3 regions of the Lysinibacillus sp. JNUCC 51 genome follow, and region 1 is predicted to be linked to each of the others. Evidence: riboswitches for the same ligand, from Rfam matches in the RefSeq annotation. Region 1 holds a riboswitch; each other region holds the start of a gene.
What was found. Region 1 has a riboswitch for cobalamin ahead of JNUCC51_RS08750 (ABC transporter substrate-binding protein). Riboswitches for the same ligand answer to the same signal wherever they lie in the genome.
Positions count from the first base shown of each region.

Region 2: linked by a shared signal. The riboswitch ahead of JNUCC51_RS01500 (ribonucleoside-diphosphate reductase subunit alpha) and the one ahead of JNUCC51_RS08750 (ABC transporter substrate-binding protein) in region 1 are both predicted to bind cobalamin.
Region 3: linked by a shared signal. The riboswitch ahead of cobT (nicotinate-nucleotide--dimethylbenzimidazole phosphoribosyltransferase) and the one ahead of JNUCC51_RS08750 (ABC transporter substrate-binding protein) in region 1 are both predicted to bind cobalamin.

Region 1 is NZ_CP065545.1:1,780,976-1,788,718, reverse strand. It holds gene JNUCC51_RS08770 (hypothetical protein) at 1-470, opposite strand, end outside; gene JNUCC51_RS08765 (MerR family transcriptional regulator) at 627-1,016, shown strand; gene JNUCC51_RS08760 (class I adenylate-forming enzyme family protein) at 1,009-2,511, shown strand; gene JNUCC51_RS08755 (acyl-CoA dehydrogenase family protein) at 2,513-4,180, shown strand; cobalamin riboswitch at 4,266-4,448, shown strand; gene JNUCC51_RS08750 (ABC transporter substrate-binding protein) at 4,699-5,664, shown strand; gene JNUCC51_RS08745 (FecCD family ABC transporter permease) at 5,661-6,662, shown strand; gene JNUCC51_RS08740 (adenosylcobinamide amidohydrolase) at 6,659-7,743, shown strand, end outside.
Region 2 is NZ_CP065545.1:245,052-252,794, forward strand. It holds gene JNUCC51_RS01480 (alpha/beta hydrolase) at 1-290, opposite strand, end outside; gene JNUCC51_RS01485 (DUF1801 domain-containing protein) at 424-843, opposite strand; partial or broken gene JNUCC51_RS01490 (hypothetical protein) at 961-1,143, opposite strand; gene JNUCC51_RS01495 (ribonucleotide-diphosphate reductase subunit beta) at 1,243-2,283, opposite strand; gene JNUCC51_RS01500 (ribonucleoside-diphosphate reductase subunit alpha) at 2,296-4,509, opposite strand; cobalamin riboswitch at 4,670-4,857, opposite strand; gene JNUCC51_RS01505 (hypothetical protein) at 4,968-5,651, opposite strand; gene JNUCC51_RS01510 (ECF transporter S component) at 5,648-6,142, opposite strand; gene JNUCC51_RS01515 (bifunctional adenosylcobinamide kinase/adenosylcobinamide-phosphate guanylyltransferase) at 6,390-6,782, opposite strand; gene JNUCC51_RS01520 (histidine phosphatase family protein) at 6,731-7,330, opposite strand; gene cobS (adenosylcobinamide-GDP ribazoletransferase) at 7,303-7,743, opposite strand, start outside.
Region 3 is NZ_CP065545.1:1,093,782-1,101,524, reverse strand. It holds gene JNUCC51_RS05710 (DMT family transporter) at 40-912, shown strand; gene add (adenosine deaminase) at 1,065-2,066, opposite strand; purine riboswitch at 2,139-2,237, opposite strand; gene JNUCC51_RS05700 (YheC/YheD family protein) at 2,888-3,652, shown strand; cobalamin riboswitch at 3,864-4,039, shown strand; gene cobT (nicotinate-nucleotide--dimethylbenzimidazole phosphoribosyltransferase) at 4,154-5,209, shown strand; gene JNUCC51_RS05690 (trimeric intracellular cation channel family protein) at 5,310-5,915, opposite strand; gene JNUCC51_RS05685 (methionine gamma-lyase family protein) at 6,174-7,424, shown strand; gene JNUCC51_RS05680 (MerR family transcriptional regulator) at 7,701-7,743, shown strand, end outside.

The sequences.
Region 1 (7,743 bases):
AAGCGACGGAAAAATCCGAAGCGAAGGAAAGAATCGTCGAAGCGACGGAAAGAATCAGAAGTGACGGAAAGAATCGTCGAAGCGACGGAAAGAATCAGAAGTGACGGAAAGAATCGTTGGAGCGATGGAAAGAATCCGAAGTGACGGAAGGAATCGTTGGAGCGACGGAAAGGATCGTTTGAGCGACGGAAGGAACCGCCAGAGTGACGGAAAGAATCGTCGAAGCGAAGGAAAGAATCGCCAGAGCGACGGAAAGCCCCACCGAGGCGACGGAAAGAGTCATCGAAGCGACGGAAGGAATCATTAGAGCGACGGATAGAAGCAGAAGTGTCAGAAAGCCCCGCCGAAGTGACGGATAGAAAAGGTAAATTGGATAGAATCAGCAAAGTCGTGGATAGAACCAGTAAAATCGTGGATAGAACCGGCAAAATGACGGAAAGCCTCGCCAAACTGACGGCTAGGATCTCCAAAGCAATGGAAAACCCACCCTAACTGAAGAACGGCACCATTGAAATATCTTGATTCATCTCCTTAAATCAATAATTTTCTTTAAAATTCAGATATCTTGTTGAAGTTTACGTTAGCGTCAATGGTATACTGAATGAAAATTGGAAGGGGGGATGATATTGAGGACGATTCAGGAAGTGGCTAAGGAGTTTAATGTTTCAACACGGACAATTCGTTATTATGAGGAGCTGGGGCTGCTTAATCCTAATCGATCGTCTACTAATCAGCGAACCTTTTCAAAAAAAGAATTAGCGAAGCTTAAGCTTATTTTCCGGGGGAAGCGTTACGGTTTTTCACTTGAGGAGATCAAGGAGATGGTATTGCTGTTTGATTATGATCGTACGGGCATTCAGCAGTTGGAGCGTACGGTCGAATATGGGGAGCAAAAAATTCAAGAGATTGATTGCAAAATTGCAGAGCTTGTACAGATTAAAAAGGAGATACAGCAATTACAAGGCATTTTTACAGAAAAATTAGCGACTTTAAAGGGAGAGATGGACGATGAATAGTTCGAATTTGTTAGCACGCAATGCGCGAAAGTACCCTATGAGTGAAGCTGTTGTTTGTCAGGGCAGACGGGTGACTTATCGTGATTTAGATGAGCAAGTGACACGTCTTAGTCATGCTTTGTTAGAGCAGGGGGTCCGGCAAGGCGATAAAGTAATCATTTTTATGCCTAATGTTGTAGAGTTTGTTGTTAGCTATTTTGCTATTCAGCGCATTGGGGCTATTGTCGTTCCAGTAAATGCGAAATTTACGCTGCAAGAGGTTGAGTATGTAGCGCAGCATGCTGATGCTAAAGCTATTCTAGTACATGAGGCAATTTTTGCAGCAGTCGAAAATATCGCGGTAATTCCTTTAAAAATCAAAACAGGTCAAGAGCAGGCTGGCTGGCTAAACTATGAAACTCTTATTCAACATGCAAGCATTCAAACAATTGATTGTCAGTTGAATGAAGATGATGTTTCAACGATTTTATATACTTCGGGTACAACGGGAAAACCAAAGGGTGTCTTGTTTAGCTATCGCAATATTTTAACTGTAGCGCAAATGATTGCAGTGGAAATGGAAGTAAAGCCAGAAAGTCGGATCCTTCTTATGATGCCGTTGACACATTCAGCCCCATTACATTTATTTTTAATGGCAGGAGTATTTGTAGGCTCGACCAATGTGCTAACGCCAACATTTACACCTGATTTATTTATTGATTCAATTGAGCAGGAAAGAACGACACATTTCTTTGGCGCACCTGTTGCTTATTTGTTAACTGCCCAACTGCCAAGATTGCAAACAACTGATTTGTCATCGATGAAATGGTGGGCTTATGGTGGAGCGCCGTTATCACAAAACGAAGTTCGCCATTTACAAAAAGCTTTCAGAACAGAAAATTTAACGTGTGTTTATGGCTTAACTGAGGCTGGTCCAAACGGTTCAATATTATTTGGTGAAGAGCATGCAACGAAGGCGGGGAGCGTTGGTCGGCGTGCACCACTGGGAGCAGAGCTTCGTATTATTAACGACAATGGAGAAGATGTCGGTGTTGGTGACGTAGGAGAAATTGTGATATTTGGTGAGGGCAATATGCTGGGCTATTACAAGGATGATACTGCAACGAAGGCTGCATTTATAGATGGCTGGCTGAAAACAGGTGACTTAGCTCGCCTAGATGAGGACGGCTATATTTGGATTGTTGATCGTAAAAAGGATGTCATTTTTTCAGGCGGTGTGAATGTTTATCCGAAAGAAATTGAAGATAGTATGTTGAGCTATGAGGGGATATTTGAAGTGGCTGTAATCGGTGTGCCACATCCTGAGTGGGGAGAAACGGTGAAGGCTGTTTATGCCGCTAAAACGGAAATTGACGAGGACAAACTTAAAACTTATTTGGAGGAGCATTTTGCTAAATATAAAGTTCCACGCATATTTGAACGTGTAGAAGCGCTACCACGAAATGCATCGGGCAAAATACTAAAACAATCCTTGAAGGGGCAAGAGGTGAGATAGCATGAAAGTTTTACAGCAGGAAGAAATGAAAACAAAAAACTTTTTTAAAGATAATGATACGCTTCATAAAGTTTTAGAAATGATGCTTGATAAAGAGTTTATGGAATATGCAACACGTGAGCTAACAGATTTCGGTGAGCTTTGTGCTGGAGATATTGATGTGAGAGCCAAACATACGGATAGAGAGGGGGAACCTCGATTACAAAGGTATAATGCCTATGGTGAAGAAGTGTCAGAGATTTGGGTCAACGATGGTTATAAAAAAACGATTGAAGAGACGTACAATACCGGCATTGTTGGTTATGTGCATAAGGATATTCCGCAATTAGGTAGAAAGGGCAATTATGTGTATAGCTTTGCTCAAGGCTATATACTTTCACATGCTGAGCCAGGTTTTTACTGTCCTGTTACTTTAACAATGGCAACTGCTTATTTACTTGATCATTATGCAAGTGATGAGGTGAAGGAGCGCTTTTTACCACATGTATGTGCAACAGGAGACACAGAGCTATATGAGGGAGCAACATTTTTAACGGAGCGACAAGGTGGCTCTGATGTTGGGGCGAATGTTGTAGAGGCAAGAAAGGACGGCAATCAGTATCGTTTATATGGGGAGAAATATTTTGCATCTAACGCAGGAATGTGTGGAGTAACCATGGTATTGGCACGAATGGAAGGAGCTCAGTCAGGTTCAAAGGGCTTAACATTGTTTGCAGTTCCATGGCGAAATGACGATGGCACTGTTAATAACCTGCGCATTCGTCGTTTAAAGGATAAACTTGGCGTTAGAGCAGTACCTTCTGGTGAGGTGGAATTTGATGGTGCGCTAGCATATGTTGTAGGTGACCCGAATAAAGGAATTTACTATATGTTAGAGGCGCTTAATTTATCAAGAATTTGCAATGCGGTTGCTTCTATTGGCATCATTCGCCGCGGCTATTTAGAGGCGAAGCATTATGTGACAAATCGACATGCCTTTGGTAAGCCTTTAACGCAATATCCTATGATTCAGGACACACTAGGGAAGTTCGCTGCAAAGCTTCATGTAGAAGTTGCCACGGTTTTTGATCTTATTCAGCTGTACGATAAAGTAACTAGTGGACAGGGGAATAAAGAAGACATCATTTTGAATCGCTTGTATATTGCTATCATGAAAAAAGAAACGGCAGAGCAAGCTGTACATTATGCTAGTGAAGCCATTGAATTACATGGCGGAAACGGCTATATTGAAGATTTTGTTACACCTCGATTATTACGAGATGCACAGGTACTTACTGTGTGGGAGGGAACTGCGAATATTTTAGCTTTAGAGCTTATTCGTTTAGTTGAAAAGTTCCATGTGCACGAAATGTTTGTTCGTGTCATGGGAGAACGTCTAGAAAAACTAGCTGACGATCCATTAGTTGAAATTGTAGTGGAGCAATTAGCAAAACTAGATTCAACTTTGCAAACATTTAGCCGTTTAAATGATGCAACGAAAACGTTTGAGGCAAAAAAAGTCGCAGAGAAAATGGCGCATTTATATGAAAGTGTGGTAGCAGTCGAATGGGCACAAAGATTCGGCGGCAAATATGAGAAACTAGCAGATATTTATTTAGAGGACACATGGGCATTGCGTGAAATGGGTGCACCAATGAAAACGGTGCAATATTTTTCAGATATAGTTTAACTTCTTTAAGTATGCCGGGCATAATTGATTGATTAGAAGTCGTCTCGAATGGAGGCGACTTCTTTAATTTTCATGTATAATACAATCAACTGAATATTATAAAGGTTCTTTACTTAAGTAAAGTGAAAAGGGAAATCGGTGTAATTCCGATGCGGTCCCGCCACTGTATGTGTGAGTTTTTTCAATCTGCGCCACTGAAAATTTCGGGAAGGCTTGAAAAAGCGTATGAAGCACAAGCCAGGAGACCTGCCTTTATAGAAAACACGTTATAGCCTACGAGGATAGGATGGTGGATTTTGTATATGTATTTTTGTGCAAATTTGACCCCCTCATTGTTTTATGATGAGGGGTATTTGTTTTGGAAGATGAATGTCGATAAATTTAAAAAAGTGGGCGATAAACTCACAATGTTAGTTGATAAACCCACGATATTAGAAGATAAAAATTAAAATGTATCGGTAAATCAGAAAAACAAGTCGTTAAAATCTATATGCACAAATAGACTAAGGAGGATTCACATGAAGAAAATTTGGAAAATAGGATTATCAGCATTTTTAGCTCTTGGCTTGCTGGCTGCATGTAATACTAAAGAGGCAACAAATGAAAAGCCGTCATCTTCTGAGCAACAAGAGACAACAAAAGTAGATCAAGCAACATTTCCAGTGACGATAACGGATGCTACTGGCAAGGATATTACGCTAGAGGCGCCTCCTGAAAAGATTGTCTCTCTCATTCCGAGTAATACAGAAATTTTATTTGGACTTGGCTTAAATAATGAAATAGTTGGTGTGACAGACAATGACGATTATCCAGCAGAGGCCACTAAAAAAAATAAGGTTGGCGGTATGGATTACAATGTTGAAAAAATTATTGCGTTATCGCCAGATATCGTTTTTGCACATGCATCGGGTATGGGGAATTCAAAAGGAGCAATTGAACAACTTGAGGCTGCAGGTGTAAAAGTATTTGTTGTAGCGGATGCAAAAAACTTTAATGAAACTTACACAACGATTGAACAGCTTGGTCAAGCAACAGGGAAACTAGAAGAAGCTAAAAAAATTGTTGCAAATATGAAGGCGAAAGTTAAAGAGATTGAAACGAAACTTGATGGTGTTGAGCCAAAGAAAGTCTTTGTAGAATCTTCTGATGAGCCACAAATTTATACAACTGGTAAAGGTACATTTATGAATGAAATGCTAGAAATGATTCATGCCGAAAATGTGGCAGCAGATGTTAATGACTGGTATCAAATTGATGCTGAACAAATTATCGCGAAAAATCCAGATGTCATTGTTGTGGCATATAATTATGTACCAGATATTTTAAAGAAAATTCCACAACGTGCAGGCTTTGAGACAATTACGGCAGTAAAAAATAAAGCCATAGTACAAGTAGATGAAAATATAACAAGTCGTCAAGGTCCTCGTTTAGCAGATGGTCTTGAGGAATTAGCGAAAGCCGTCTACCCTGAGGAGTTTAAATGAGTAAAACAATTGTAGCCTATGTAACAGCAATTACGCTTCTAATCATTAGCATCTGGTGTGGTGTAGCGATAGGCTCAGTTCATATTCCGCTAGAAGTATTGTGGAATAAGGCGGCTGATGAAACAGCTGCCAATATTTTATGGAAAATTCGATTACCCCGAGTCCTGCTAGCAGGGCTTGTAGGGGCGTCACTTGCAATTGCAGGGGCAGCTTTTCAAGGCTTATTAAAAAACCCTTTGGCTGATCCTTATACGTTAGGTGTTTCCTCTGGTGCATCAGTTGGCGCAGTCTTGACGATTTTTTTTAGTATATCTCTACCTGTAGTAGGCCATTTTACATTGCCGACCTTTAGTATGATAGGTGCCATATTAACGATGGTTGCTGTCATGGGCTTTGCTAGAATAGTAGACCGCTCGCTAAAAATGGAAACTCTTATTTTAACAGGGGTTATATTTAGTTCATTTTTAGGTTCCTTGATTTCATTAATGATTGCATTATCTGGTGAGGAGTTACGCCAAGTAATCGGATGGCTGCTAGGCTCAGTATCGATGCGTGGTTGGCCATACGTTCAGATGATTATCCCGTTTGTAATAATTGGCTCAATCATGCTTTGGACACAAAGACGCGAGTTAAATGTTCTGTTATATGGTGAAGAGCGCGCGAAGCATTTAGGTGTCAATGTTAAGCGCAGTAAATATATTATTTTAGTGGGTGGATCAATGTTGACAGGAGCAGCGGTAGCTGTTTCTGGAACGATTGGCTTTGTTGGTTTAGTTGTGCCGCATATGACGAGAATGGTTTGGGGTTCCGATCACCGTCATTTATTGCCATTATCGTTTTTAAATGGGGCAACTTTGCTGATTATTTGTGATTTAATAGCACGAACTATTATTGTGCCAAGAGAGCTACCGATTGGTGTTATTACTGCATTTATTGGGGCGCCCGTTTTTTCTTATATTTTTTATAAGCAACGTAGAAGCAAGGGGGTACGGGCATGATTGTTGTTGAACATCTTTCCGGCGGCTATGAAGACGTACCTATCGTCCAGGATATAAGTTTTTCCGTTGAAAAAGGCAAAATACTAGGGATCTTAGGGCCAAATGGTAGCGGAAAATCCACTCTGTTAAAAGTAATGAGTGGCATATTACCAGCAACTGCAGGCACTATATTAGTAGATGGTAAAAATATTAGCTCTTACAATGCTCGTGCATTAGCAAAAAAAATGGCGGTGCTACCACAATTACATGCTAATGCTTTTTCAAACAGTGTTCGGGAGGCAGTATCACTTGGACGTTATCCACATCAAACAGGCTTCTTTTCAAGCTGGACTGATCGTGATGAACAGGCAGTCCAACATGCTATGATGCAAACTGGTGTGAAACGCTATGAACACACACCGATGGAATTTTTGTCGGGCGGTGAACAGCAAAGAGTTTTTGTAGCCCAAGCTCTTGCACAAACAGCGGAAATATTACTGCTAGACGAACCGACGAACCATCTAGATATTGCCCATCAACGTCAGATTTTAGATATGGTGCGAAAGGAAGCAATTGAAAGTGGTTTGACCGTTATTATGGTACTACATGATATGAATTTAGCTTCCCTCTATTGTGATGAATTATTATTAATGGAGGAAGGGAGGATGCGGGCATTTGGGGCGCCGCATGAAGTATTAATCGCTTCGCAAATCGAAGACGTTTACCATGCCCGAGTTGCAACTTATGCACATCCAGAAATTCCAAAGCCTCAAATTACAATGATGCCAGCCTCAGTTGAACATCAGCAGCGTGCTGTCATTACAAAAGAAAATTTCACTGTTACAGATCGTTACATTAAGCTTCAATCAGAATTTCCTTTAAAAGCTGTGTCCTCAGCTGTCCATAATCCGGGTATCGGTTGGTATGATTGTCTGATAAATCGCTCTGTACCAATTGATTATGTTATTAGTGATGTAAAGAAAGAGGTCGCTGGATTTTTACTAAAAGAGCGTTTTTCATCTACAAGTACCGTGGTCATGTTAACAGCTGTCCCAACAAATCTTGTAGCTATTAATGAATTTAAAGCTTCATTTGGCAGCGT
Region 2 (7,743 bases), 1.5 Mb from region 1:
CTTTCAATAACAGCAATCTTATGTTCTTTTGAAAATTTACTGTATAGCCCTTTCATTTCATATATCGGTGCCGCAACCCCTGAGCCTGCCATAAACACATAAGTATCCTGACCATCACCCTCAGTGTAAACATTGATTTTTCGATGATCCACCTCAACCAGTGTTCCTTTAGTATCTAAAAGTTCGGATTCCTTACTAAGCTGATATCGATGATAGCTAAATATCACCACTAGTCCAATAAGTATAACCGTAATAAAGTTGATAACTATTTTCTTAAAAAGTTTTTTCATAAAATTCCCCTTTCAGTTGATAATGAAAGGATAAACAATAAAAATAAATTTCTAATTAATTTTTTTGCAGAAAATAAAAAAGCTGTCTAAAAGTGTTTTACTCCACTTAGACAACCCTTGACCTAGAAAATTATTAATCGGGATACTTCTCTTGTAAAAATGATACAGATCGTTGGATGAGCGACTTTAATATTTCCACATCAATATCCGCTAGTTTATTAATATAAACACAAGCTTTTCCTGTTGTGTGTTTACCAAAATCCTTTAAGAAATTGTCTCGCTCGCTGTCACCTGGGGCAAAATATAAACTGATTTTAGCTTTTCGAGGAGAATATCCAACTAAAGGTGCGTCGCCTTCATGTCCAGTCTTATATTTGTAGTGATATTTACCAAATCCTATAATACTTGGCCCCCACATTTTTGCTTCATATCCTGTTACATCAGCAAAAATGTCCAATAGTCGGTAAGCATCTTCTCGCTTTTTTGGATTATCCACATTTTCAATAAATTCAATGACACTCTCGTCAGTTTCTTTTGTTTTTAATTCGTACATTTTGTTACCTCACTTTCTAAAGTTGAATTTGATGCATCATAACATTTCCAAAGGGCTTCCACAATAGCTAAAAACAAAAGCTGTCTATTAAGTTTTTACTTTAATAGACAGCTTGATTTATGTTATTCCACTTGCTGAAGTAAAAAGTTTTTGCTGCAGATTACTATAAATACCTTGTTTTTGCATGAGCTGCTGGTGATTGCCCTGCTCAACGATTTCACCTTGTTGAATAACAAGAATTTGGTCAGCATTTTCGATAGTTTTTAAGCGATGGGCAATGACAAAGCTTGTACGTCCCTGGCATCCCACCATTTTTCAACCAGTTTTTTTGAATAATCTAAAGAAAAGCCATGTCAGCATTCTTCACGCTAACATGGCTGTTTTTTCTCTAAAGTTTTTTTACAAATCATCAAATCCGTTATCTTCAACATTAACCTTCACATACTGGCGAGAACGTTGCTCGAAGAAATCTGTTTTCCCTAAGTCAACATCTTCGTATGCTTTAATCCATTTCAATGGATTTTTGCGATAGCCCTCAAACGGACGATCTACACCAAGCTGATTACAGCGAACATTTGCATAGAAATGTACATAATCATGCACATCTTCCACATCGAGGCCATCAACTTTATTGCCAATCACTTCATTGGCCCAATCGATTTCTAGCTGAACGGCTTCACGGAAGATCTCTTGGACACGTGCTGCTCGCTCTGGTGTATCATATTCAGGATATTCCTCTAATAGCTCCTGATAAATCTTAATAAATAAATCGACATGTAGCTGCTCATCGCGATTAATATAATTTATCATCGTTGACGTTGCGACCATTTTTTGATTGCGTGCTAAATGATAGAAGAACGCGAAGCCAGAATAGAAGAACAATCCTTCTAAAATCACATCATAGACAATCGCTTCTAGCATATTTTCAACAGTAGGCTCTTCGGAAAATGCTTGGTAGCCCTTAATAACGAAATCATTACGGCGCTCTAGCACCGGCTCAGTACGCCAATAGTCAAACGTACGATCCTGCTCGTCTTTGTTGACAATACTTGATAGCACATAGGAATAAGAGTGATTATGGATAACCTCTTGTTGCGCTAAAATAATCATGAGTGCATTTAAGCTTGAGTCAGTTAAATAATCCGCTACTTTCCCCGCAAAATCTGTTTGCACACTGTCTAATAGCGCCAGCAAGCCAATGATTTTTAAAAAGGATTCCTGTTCATCCGCAGATAGCCCTGGAAACTGCTTAACATCATTGCTCATATTAATTTCAAATGGTGTCCAGAAGTTACCTAGCATTATTTTATACTTAGGATACGCCCAGCTAAAACGCACATCATCCCAGTTTAAAATGTTAGAAGAGCGTCCGTTGACAATTCCTGTTGAACGGTTCGGTGCTTCCTTATCCATAATTTGTCGTTTTGTAATAGTTGTCATTGATACTTCCTCCTAGCTCGCGCAAGACTCACATTCTAGCAATTCTACAGACGTTGAGCGCACATAATATGTTGTTTTCACACCGCTCGCCCAAGCATTCATATGCAATGCTAGTAAATCTTTCGCCTTAATCGTATTTTGAACGTATAAATTAAGTGAAATGCCTTGGTCGATATGACGTGCTCGTGCAGCATTTTGCTTGATTGTCCAATTTTGATCGATGAAATAAGCAGATTTATAATACCAAGTCGTCACAGGTGATAAATCTGGTACTGTTACTGGAATTTTGTAATCCTTCTTCTCTTCTGAATAACTCTTCTGGAAGATTGGATCAATCGTAGCCGTACTGCCCGCTAAAATAGATGTTGATGAGTTCGGTGCAACTGCCATAACATAGCCGTTACGCATACCTTTTTCTGCAACCGCCGCGCGTAATGTATTCCATTTATTGCTGTCATAGCCTCGTTTGTCAAAATATGCACCCGTATGCCAATCTGAGCCTTCAAACAATGGGTAAGCCCCTTTTTCACTTGCCAATTCGTTAGAAGCAAGAATCGTTAAATACGCAATTTCCTCATATAGCTTGTCCGCAAATTCTACAGCTTCCTCAGACTCCCATTGAATTTCTTTCAAAGCTAATAGGTGGTGCCAGCCAAATGTTCCAAGCCCAATACCACGGTAGCGTAAGTTCGTACGCTCTGCTTGTTTTACTGGAATTGTATTTAGAGCAATAACGTTATCTAGCATACGTACTTGAACTGGGATCAATCGTTCTAGAACACCAGCAGGTACAGCTCTACCTAAATTAATAGATGATAAGTTACATACAACGAAATCTCCAGGTTTGCGACGTGTTACGATAACATCATCTTCAAGGGTAATAGATTCAAATTCAGTCGCTGACATATTTTGGAAAATTTCTGTGCACAGGTTCGAGCTGTAAACCATCCCCTCATGCTTATTCGGATTCATACGATTTACTTCATCTCGATAGAACATAAACGGTACGCCTGTTTCAAGCTGTGAGCGCATAATACGCTTCATAATATCAATGGCCGGTACGACTTCACGACTTAATAATGGATTCGCGATACATTCCGCATATTTTGTTCGGAAAGAACCGTCACCCTTTTTCTCGTCGTAGAAATCCTCTAGTGAGTAGCCCATGACTTCTCGCACTTGATGGGGGTCAAATAAATGCCATTCCCCACGTGCCTCAACAGTTTCCATAAATAAATCTGGCAAGCACAGCCCTGTGAAAATATCATGGGCACGCAGACGCTCATCCCCATTGTTTAAGCGTAAATCTAAAAACGTAAAGACGTCTTTATGCCAAACATCTAGATAGACAGCAATAGCTCCTTGTCGTTGCCCAAGCTGATCGACTGAAACCGCTGTATTATTAAGCTGTTTAATCCATGGTAAAACACCACTTGATGCACCTTTAAAGCCTTTAATAGATGAGCCTCGGCTACGAATTTTGCCCATATAAACACCAATACCGCCGCCATACTTAGATAATGTTGCGACATCTGTATTCGTGTCATAAATACTTTGTAAACTATCATCTACTGTATCAATAAAGCAACTAGATAGCTGTCCATGTGTTTTACCTGCATTCGATAATGTTGGTGTGGCAACAGTCATATATAAATTACTCATTGCCCAGTAAGATTCACGTACTTTTTCTAAACGATTTTCTGTTTCATCTTGCATCAGAGTCATTGCAATAACCATCCATCGTTCCTGGGGTAGTTCCACTGGTGTTTTCGTGTAATCACGAACTACATAGCGGTCCATTAATGTTTTTAAGCCAATATACGTAAACAACTCATCTCGACTTGGATCTAAATAAGAAGCAAGTTCCTGTAGCTCCTGTTCACTATATTTTGTTGTTAAACTTTCATGATACAATCCAGCTTCTGTATAGTGTGCTAAATGTTCTGGGAAAACCTTATAAACATCCTTCACTGAAACTTCACGACGCATTGCAAATTGATCATATAGTTTTTCTAAATAAATTTGAGCTGCGACAAATGTCCAGTATGGCTCCTCCTCATCAATTAAGCTAAGCGTTTGTAAAATCATCGCATCTGCCCATGCTTCAAATGTGGCATTGTCGTTTTTTCGTAGCCATCGATCCGATAACCTTACAAAACTTTCGAGTTCATCCTCCGTGTAACTTTTTTTGAGCTTAGCAATTTGCTGTTCGATTTGAATTGTCATGTACCATTCTCTCCCTTTCCTTCTCCAGCAACACAAAAAACGATCACGCAACATCTATCGGTTACGTGATCGCTGTAAAATCGGAAATGGAAATGAAGGACATGCACACAAAGAAGTGACAAATCTTTCGCCTCCACTTCTCAATCCCCGAAGAATGTGTTGCTGTCTTGAACAACTCGGCAGGTCTCCTGGCTCATGCTTCCTCCAAATGATAGCCTTCCCGTTCTTCACAGTGGCCTATTCATCATTTGTCAGCATTTACAGTTGCGGGGACAGCTTCGGCTTAAGATGACTCTTTCTCCGAATTCCCTTTTAAACCATATTGGTACCGCTTGTCCAAAATACTATATATTGTGTTTTGATTCCTAAACAAATCTAACATATTGTGTTTATTGTTGCAATAGGCGTTTTGCCCCTTGCAAGTTGTAAAGTGCTACTTTTTCTCGAAGCAAGCCCAATTACAATGCAGTTTTACGTAGTTTTTCAAAATTTCTTGGAAAAATTTTTTGTGCTATCTGCTCTTTTTCTGGCAGAATTCCTAGTAAAACTACTGCACATGGACCAGCTGTCTTTTCGACATCTAATGAACTTTTGACCTGTTGTTTGCCAAAAAGCCGAGTAAATTCGGCTTTTAGACCTTTTGATCCAACTGGCCATACTTGCTGCACTATTCCCTCTTTCCACGCCTCAAAAATAGGCTGGAGCTTTGCAACATCTTCCGGCTGTGCAAGGACTTCATTGCCTACAAGCGGTAGTCCATAGGTGTACCAACTAAGCTGTTCATGTTGAGTTGCTGTGCGTTTTTGCTGCTCACCAAGCATCGTTATAGACAACCCTGATTGTAAAGTGGGCATATTGGACTCTGTACTACCGTCTATTAGCGGACAACTTAGTCCAGCTTCATCAAAAACCTGCTGAATACCAGCAACATAGCTAGACCATGCAGCATCCCCTGAAAAATTAGCGAGTAAAATATGGCTTGGTAAAGCATTTGCAGCAAGCTGCTCTAAAAAAGTAACACGTGCAGTGAAATAAGCTGTAAGTTTGTTTGAAGCAGACACAACATCTTGTGGCTTTTCGCCAATTGCCGCGGCATTATCTGTCGTAGCAATGAGCTCACCGACTTTTATTGCATTTCTCAATGTACTCGACCTTCCTTACGCACAAACACCTTAGAGAGAATTGGCATCACAACCGCAACAATCACTAGATTTACGAGTGTTGCCAAAGGAAGACTAGTCAGTGACGTCCAGTAAAATGCCGGACTAATGATAAAGTAAAATGGTAAAGGTGCCACAACACCATTTAAAATAAATGCTACTGGCCATTTCCAAAAATGCATTCCTTTTTTATGCATAACCCCAAAGATCCATACAACAATAAACATTTCTACTGCGATAATAATATGTAGTGGCCCTAATGGGAAGCCAGTAGTTAAGGCTGAGATAAAATGCCCAATTACTCCCGCAATCCCAGCTAATACTGGAGATAAAAAGACAACGCTCAAAAATGCAGGTGCAGAGTCAAGCGCTGCAGTTGAAATAAATGTTGGAATTTTAATGACTGCACCAACTGCACAAATTGCTGCTACCATGGCAGTGAGCGTCAACTTCATCAATCTTTGTCGATCCATTCCATTTCCTCTTTTCTTTAATATTAGCTATTGATTATAACGTGTAGTTGATTTCCGTTCCGGCTGGGTGCTTTCCTGAGGGCGTCCGATGAGCCGCTTTGCTCGCTCCAGGGTCTCATCTGTAACGCTGATTCCCAAGGAGTCACCCAGCCTCCACTCCAATCAACTAATATACATAGCATAGATTTTAACAATCATCAAACCATACATTATGAATGAAAAGCCTTCTAAATTTTTCAAATATATATCATTTGATTTGTTCCCCAATACCGTACCAAATGCGTACCACTTGTTCGGCTTCAGAGAACAATGCCTGGTACAATCGCCCACATGTATCGCGTAATAATCGTGCCTGCTTTTCCATCGGCACAACTCCACGTCCCATATCGGTCACAATTATATACAGTGCACAATTTTCTTCAAGAGTCTTTAGTCTTGTCAAAATGGCTCTAACAAGAGATTCATCATCCTCAAGATCTTGTGTCACGAGCCACTTCTCTATGTTTTTAATAATTAGTACATCACAGGTAGGAGTGCCATCAGGTAGATCGCCATCTACTAGCTCAACTTTTTGTCCTGCAAGTAATTTCATGACAAAGTCGGTTTTTCCATTATAGGCTCCTCCGATAAAGACATGCATCTCGCTCCCTCCTCCCAAGCCTTTCTTGTAAACATTAAAGAAAACATTTTATCATGCGGTGTTTGATACGACCAAAAAGTTTGCTCAGTTGGTGCAAATGCAACAAGAAGAGCTCGAATTACTCCTCCATGGACAACGAGATGATAAACATCTTCGTCTTTCGGTAATGCCGTGAACCCTTCAATGACACGCGCACTAAATGCATCAAAGCCTTCCCCCTTTGGAGGTGGAGACTGTAGAGGATCATCTAACCATGCACAATAACGACTATCTGATTTTAAGTCTTCATATGTGTGCCCTTCAAATTCTCCGAAGTTCGACTCTCGAAATCTTCTATCAGAGACGTATGTTGCATTCGGAAAATAGTGGTCAGCTGTTTCCCTACAGCGCAGCAAATCGCTACCATACACTTTCGTGACATTTTTATCTACAATAGTCAGCAAAGATGCATCAGCTAATGAAGAATCTGTCCAGCCGATATAACGCTTCTCCAAATTTTCCTTTGTTGGTGCATGTCTCATTAAGCGCACAATAACAACGTCACCCACAGTACAACCTCCATTCCTTCAATTGAAGCCCCAAGTAAATCTCCAGAAACGCCACCAAAGTTGCGCACTGTAAATTGCCGAAAGACTAAAAAGGCAATCGCTAATACTGCTATCAATACTAATGGAACAATTGAGAAGCCTATGACAAACAACAAGCTGCTATATGCAATAACTAGTGTTAACAGCATATAGCAGATAAGAAATCCCGGCTTAATATGTGTTTTAAAAAAGTAGGCTAGCCCCTTTTCCTTTGAGCACTTGAGCGACATAAAATAAAAGCTCATGCCAACTCGTGTTAATAACGGAATAAACACAGGCATCCATAGTGCAAACTTATGCTGTACGAATAGCTCATGCAATATTACAAATTTGCCAAGCACTAAAAATAACACTGAAAGCACTCCAAATGCGCC
Region 3 (7,743 bases), 690 kb from region 1:
TATCGAAGACTATATACATGTAGAAAGTAGGAATTAGAAATGAGCGGAAAGCTATCTTTTATTTTATCAATGATTATTTTTGGAGCTGTCGGTGTTTTTGCAAAATATATTAAGTTGCCTTCAAGTGAAATAGCCTTTTGGATGAGTCTTGTTGGCTCTTGTTTTTTACTTTTGATTTTCCTTGCTAAAAAAGAAAGGTTTACGAAAACTACTATTTTGCAAAATAAATGGCCATTAATACTTTCGAGTTTTGCCTTATGTGGTAATTGGATTTTCCTTTTCCAAGCGTACAAGGAAACAACCATCGCAAATGCAGCTCTAAGCTACTATTTTGCTCCAGTACTAGTGATTTGTCTGTCACCTATAGTTTTGAAAGAGAAAATATTATTAAGAAAAATTTTTTATGTTTGTGTTGCTCTTGTAGGACTGTATTTTATCGTTCAAAGTCAAACTACCGAAACGAGCGAACATTATATCGGTATTGTCTATGGGCTTATTGCAGCTTGCTTCTATACAATAATTACATTCACCAATAAGTATATTCGTGGATTAAAAGAGCCTGATAATACGATTATTCAACTTGCTTTAGCAGCGTTAATCCTTGCTCTTTACCTTTTGGGGACTAACGGGTTCCAAGTAATGCAAATCGATATTAAATCAATTAGTTTACTTATAGCATTGGGCATTGTACATGCTGGAATCGGCTTCTATCTGTTCTTTTTGGGAATGCGTCATCTAAAAGGGCAAAGTATAGCTATTTTAAGCTATATTGATCCACTGACATCATTAGTGATTTCGGTGATGGTTATAGGTGAAAAAATGGCGACCCTACAAATACTAGGCGCTATCCTTTTACTCGGTGCAACATTTCTGAGTGAAATAGATAAAACAAAGTTGATATCACAGCAATAAACGGAACAGAAAGCTCCCGAAAGCCTTTTTGGCATTAGGGAGCTTTTAGTAAAGGGGAATAGAATTAGTTTTATCCTCTAAAGTCCGTGTTAATATTTCATACTCTTTTAGAAAATTTTTGTAAATATATTCCGCATAATTTGTTGCAAAGTCTATTCTTCTTTAAATTGTGCCAAGCACCATTCTTTAGTTTCTTGGTCGGCAAAGGATGCTTCTACACTATTTAAATAAATTTGTCGATAATCTTCTTCGCTTAGATTAAATTCATTGTTAACTAAATGGATTTCATTTGCCATTGTAGTATTTGATACGGTTCTGTTATCCGTATTAAATGTCACTTTTATTCCATCTTTATGAAATTTATAAATCGGATGTTCAGAATAATGATTAACAGCTTTCGTTTGGACATTACTTGTTGGACACATTTCAAGCACAACCTGTCTTTCTTTAACTATCTTATAAGCCTCGGCACAATCTTTAATAAATACTCCGTGTCCTATTCTTTCAGCACCCAAAAGTTCAACAGCCTCTAGAACGTTTTTACCAATCCCTGTTTCACCAGCATGAATAGTGACTCTGTAGCCATATTCTTTGGCTAATGCGATTGGATCTACGAATTTTTCACAAAAGCCTTCTTCTTCGGATGCACATAGGTCAATTGCCACTACACCTTTTCCAAGGAACTTTTTACCTTTTTCAACCACCTCGAATGCACTTTCTACAGACATCGTCCTCATGCAGGACAGGATTATATTTCCCTTTATTTCGTAACAGCTTTCAGCGTCTCTCATCCCATCTATAACAGCTTGAATAACTTCTTCAACGCCAAGACCTTGTAATGTGTGAAGTAACGGGGCAAATCTGACCTCTAAATATTTCACATTTTCCATTGTTGCATTCTCAAATAGCTCAAAAGTAATTCTTCTTAAGTTCTCCTTAGACTGCATTACTATATTAGGAAGAAAAAATCTTTTTAAATATTCATCAAGGGATTCGCATTCTAACGGAGCAATTAGCTCCTTTTGTAGTTCATCCTTATCAAAAGTGGGTAACTGAATGCCTTCCTTCAGTGCAATATCGATAATAGTTTCAGCCCTAAGGCTTCCATCCAAATGACAGTGTAGTTCAATTTTTGGCAATGTTAAAAAGTTCATTTTTGACCTCCTGAAATAAATTATTAGATTTAAAATACAAAAAAATTCCTGATCACAAAGAAAATACAAGTTTTGTACTTGTACTTTCTTCGTAATCAGGAATTTCGGTTCCTGGTAGAGACCCCCAAACCATATTATTGGGGTTATACGGAAATATTATTGAATTCATTTATGATTTTTAATAGGATAATAAAAAAATTTCGGATTGTCAACATGGTCCCTACCTTTATCAACAAAACTGCTTCGTTCGTTTAAGTACATTTCTTCAAATAGTTATTTGTTGTTATTAAGAGGAAAAGGTCCTTTTGAGTTTATATTTTGGAGTACCGAATGTCAACATTCATTATTATCCCTTACACCTAATGATCCTTATATCGATAGACCACTCGCCCAAATCCCTTTAAAACCGACTTCCTCTACAACTTTTGCGGAAAGAACGTTATGGATTTCATTAAAAATTCAAGTCTGTCTGAATATATTTTTTAAAAAAAATTCGTCCTTTTTTCAATATCTCCCATCTCCATACTCGACATGTCTATATAACTAAAAGTAATGATTAGTGGGGCAAATATATTAGAAACTAATGATTTTGAAATCAATAAAATGGATGTATTGAGAACAATCATAATAATACTTTTCTAGTGTAGTAGATTTATTATGACTCTAACAGAAAAATAGGAGATATTAGTCACGTTACCAAGTCTCACCCACCCACGCAAGATAAATCTATCTACATACAATAAAGTAACCTCCATAAGTGGAGAGGACTACACTATCAATACAAAAGAAATAAAAATATCTAATTAAATGAGGTGAGTTTATTGAAAAACGGACTTGGAAAATGGGAACAATTCTTACTTTTAAAACAAAATCCTTTAACAACTAACTGCATGCCAGAATCAAAACTTTACAGTCTAGAAAACCTAATCTATTTATTAAATAAGTATGAGTATATTTATGTGAAACATAATAGCACTGGACAAGGAAGAGCAATGTATAAAGTCTACAAAAGAAAAGATGGACACTATTGTTTTAACGGATTTACCATGCAAGGTGAAGAAATAAGTAAATGTGTAGCAGCAATTGAGGATTTCCACCAAGTTCTACATCCATATGAGAAACACGGTAGATTAAGCGGAATTTATATTATACAGGAGGGGGTCAAAAGTCTAACCCCTGATGGGGATTCAATATCCATTCGTGTTCATGTTCAAAATCTAAAGGGAAAATGGGTAATTGGAGGAATTTACGGAAGGCTTGCAACTGAGGATCATGGGATTGTCAATTCAAATCGGGGTTCTCAAGCAATATCGATTGAAGAATTATTATCAGGTTATTTGATGATGGATAATACAAAGAAAGATCAAACAATAGACACTCTAAAAGAAGAATCAATTTTAGCATCTGAAGTAATATCATCCCACTTTCCTAATAGAGAATATGGCATTGATTTTGGAATAAATCTTGAAGGAAAACCTATATTATTTGAAGTAAATACAACGCCAAGCATACGTAGTTTTGCCAAAGTTGATAGAGCGATCTGGAAGAATATTGTTGAGATTAGGAAAATGCAAAATGAAGGTTAAGTTTGAAATGTAGTTATTTTTCATGTTAGTCAATTGCAAGCCCTCAGGAACCTGAATATGCGTACATTAGTTTATTTGGTTATTCGAAGTGTTAAAAGATTCTTTTGATTCACTCTTTTGGAGCAAATGCCAGCGAAGGAAAATTCCTGGAGCATTTTTCCGTTTAATCTAATATATTGACACAAAAATCACTTTGTCGTAGATTTAAAGTAATTGCATAAAAGCATTAGGTGCCCACTGCGGGAGAATAGGGAATAAAGTGAAAAGCTTTAGCGGTCCCACCACTGTAAAAGAGAGTTTCATAGAGAATGCCACTAGCATAGTCTGGGAAGGTTCTATGAAATGTTGAAATTGAGCCAGGAGACCTGCCTAACTGCTTCGGTTATATAGACGATGGAAAAGTCTGTAGTTTATTTGTTATGGAATAAACTACAGGCTTTTTATTTTTTTCTCTAAATCATTCTTCGAGTAACAAGGGCAAAAAAGAAAGGGGAAATTTTCATGCAATTATTACAACAGACGATTCAAAACATTCAAAGTGCTGACCACAAAATGATGGAGCAGGCAAGAGAACGCATAGATGCACTTTGCAAGCCTCCTGGAAGCTTGGGAAGACTAGAGACCCTTGCTGTACAACTATCAGGGATTACAGGAGAACTATTTCCTGAGATTGATAAAAAAGCGATTATTGTCTGTGCCGCAGATCATGGTGTTTGTGATGAAGGGGTGACATCTAATCCACAAAATGTGACGGTCTTTCAAACATTAAATTTTCCAAGAGGAGGGACTGGTGTTTGTGCTGTAGCGAAAATAACAAATGCAAAAATTGTCACGGTAGACGTTGGCGTAAAAGAGGATATTCCGCATGATGCTGGGGTCATCATAAAAAAGATTAAATATGGAACGGACAATATGGCGAAAGGTCCTGCTATGACACGGGAAGAAGCCATTCAATCCATTGAAGTAGGAATTGAAGTAGCTACGGAAGAAATAAACAAGGGGATAAATGTACTCGGGACGGGTGAAATGGGCATTGGAAATACAACACCGAGTGCTGCAATATTATCGGTTCTTCGCGAATGTCATCCCAATGAAGTGACAGGCTTCGGTGCAGGTGTTGGGCCAGGGGGGATAGCACATAAAGTAGAAGTCATTCACAATGCTATTACATTAAACAAACCAAATCGTCATGATGCTATTGATATTCTTGCAAAAGTTGGTGGATTAGAAATAGGCGCTATGGCTGGAGTGATACTTGCCGCAGCTGCGCATCGCAAGCCTGTTGTTATTGATGGCTTTATTTCTACCATTGCTGCTCTTATTGCATACGAACTTGAACCAAACGTAAAAGACTATATAGTTCCTTCACATGCCTCTGAAGAACCAGGTGCAAAAATTGCCGCTGAAATGCTCGGAATTGAACCGATGCTGCAAATGAATATGCGATTAGGTGAAGGCTCAGGTGCAGCATTAGCCTTTCCTATTTTAGATGCAGCATGCTCTATGATGAAAAACATGGCTACATTAGAGGAATCTATGTTGCTGTTGAAAAAGTAACTTTAGTCGCTGCCGTGGATGCACGGTGTTTGTGATAAACAAGAAATTAAATAACAAGCCCAAATATCAGATTTGGGCTTGTTATTATGTAGCAGTATAGCTATGCTCGATTCAACTTCCGTAACGGTAAACGCCATTTCTTCATATATGAAAGTATTCTTAGTACTGTGATCACACCAAATAATACATATAAAAAGATATCCCCTGAGAATTGTTGAAGTCCGATAATAAGCCCGGCTAATGCTGCCCAAACGCCATAGACTTCATCACGAAGAACTAACGGTTGTCGTCTAGCTAACAAATCGCGAACAATTCCACCACCTGACCCTGTTAAGACAGCAGCTACAATAACGGCACTAATAGGCATGTCGAGCTTCACAGCATAGAGAGCACCTTGAATCGCAAATGCCGATAATCCAATAGCATCGGTGAAATTGCCCCAGCGATGCCGGTGCTGAATGAGTCGATGTGGAAATAAGAAAAAAATTGTAATGGCTGCAATGGCGATTTGGAACATCATGTCCTGACCCCACAGTGTTGTTACAGGTAAACCTATGAGTAGATTCCGTATAGCTCCACCACCAAAAGCAGTTACGATACCGAGTATATATACACCGAATAAATCGTATTCTTCCTCCATCGCAATTATTGCCCCGGAAATAGCGAAGGCAATTGTTCCAATGATGCTAAAAAACTCCCAAGCCAACCTTTTCACCCCTTATCTGAATAAATCATTTCTTGTTGTAGATTACATATTAGAAAGCATCGACTTGCGATTTAGAATTATCAGATATCAAATATCTTATTATAGCAGAATTAAATAGATTAAGTTCGTTATTTAGTTTAACGCCAAATGAAAATTTGAAACAAGAAGAATACCCGCGCTTTCAAAAGCAAGCTTTGCAGGCAAGCTCACAAATTGTTAAGATAAGATTTGAACAAATGTGAAATGGAGAATAACATAATGACTTTTACAACCAATTTATCAGAAGAAACACTAGCGTTAGCTGCTAAAATAGAAGAAAAGGTACGCCCTTTTCATGCAAAGGTAGAAGATATGGCGTTCTTCAATCAACAAAAAGTGCTTGCTGCATTCCGAAAGCATCAAGTTAGTGATTATCATCTGCACCCGTCTAATGGTTATGGCTATGATGATGAGGGGCGTGACAATCTAGAACGAGTGTATGCAGAGGTCTTTGGAGCGGAGGCTGCCATTGTACGTCCGCAAATTATTTCTGGTACACATGCAATTACACTTAGCTTATTCGGAGTGCTACGTCCTGGTGATGAATTACTTTATATTTCAGGTCAGCCGTATGACACATTGCAATCAATAGTCGATGGTGGCGATAAGGATACTGGCTCGTTAAAAGATTATAAAATCAGATATAGCCATGTGGATTTAATCGATAACCAAGAGATCGATTGGGAAGGTGTTGCAGCTGCAATTACATCAAACACAAAAATGATTGCTATCCAACGTTCGAAGGGCTATGCAACACGCCCATCCTTTACCATTTCACAAATTGCAGACATGTGTGCAAAAATCCGTGAATTAGCGCCAAATGCAGTTATTTTCGTTGACAATTGCTACGGTGAATTTGTTGAGGCACAGGAACCAACAGAGGTTGGGGCTGATTTAATGGCAGGCTCACTCATTAAAAATCCTGGTGGAGGCTTAGCGAAAATTGGTGGTTATATTGCGGGTCGTGCAGATTTAGTAGAGAAATGTGCTTATCGTATGACATCACCAGGTATTGGTGCTGAAGCAGGAGCAACATTAAATACGCTTGGTGATTTCTATCAAGGATTTTTCCTTGCGCCACATGTTGTATCTCAAGCATTAAAAGGTGCCATCTTCACGGCGGCTATGCTAGGAGAGATCGGCATGAATACATCACCAAGCTATGATTCTAATCGTACGGATTTAATTCAATCGGTTTCTTTCCAAACTGCGGAACAAATGATTGCTTTTTGCCGTGAAATTCAAGCGAACTCACCAATTAATGCGCATTATGCACCAGAGCCGGCGTATATGCCTGGCTATGAAGATGATGTCATCATGGCCGCTGGAACATTCATTCAAGGTTCCAGTATTGAGCTTACAGCAGACGGTCCTATTCGTCCGCCATTTACAGCATTTATTCAAGGTGGGTTAACATACGAGCACGTAAAATTTGCAATTTGTAGTGCTGTTCAAAAAATCCAAAAATAGATTGCGAAAAAGCTATTCAAAATTTCCATTTTGAATAGTTTTTTATTTATGGATGAAAAGTTGAATATATATATAAGTTAATTGGACTCGAACGCCCCTAGGAATGCGCGAAGTCGGAACGGAAATAAACCCCCACCTTAGGAAAATAAACTTAGTATTTTACAATTTTTCATCATTTCAAAAAAAATATTTTATTCCATGTTAGGAAACCTCACATGGACTGTTGACAGTGTGAATTTTTCGTTATATTATTAGCTGGTATTGGAGGGGACTTAAATGAGTCGTGAAATTAGACGAACTATGCCGTTGTTATCAATGA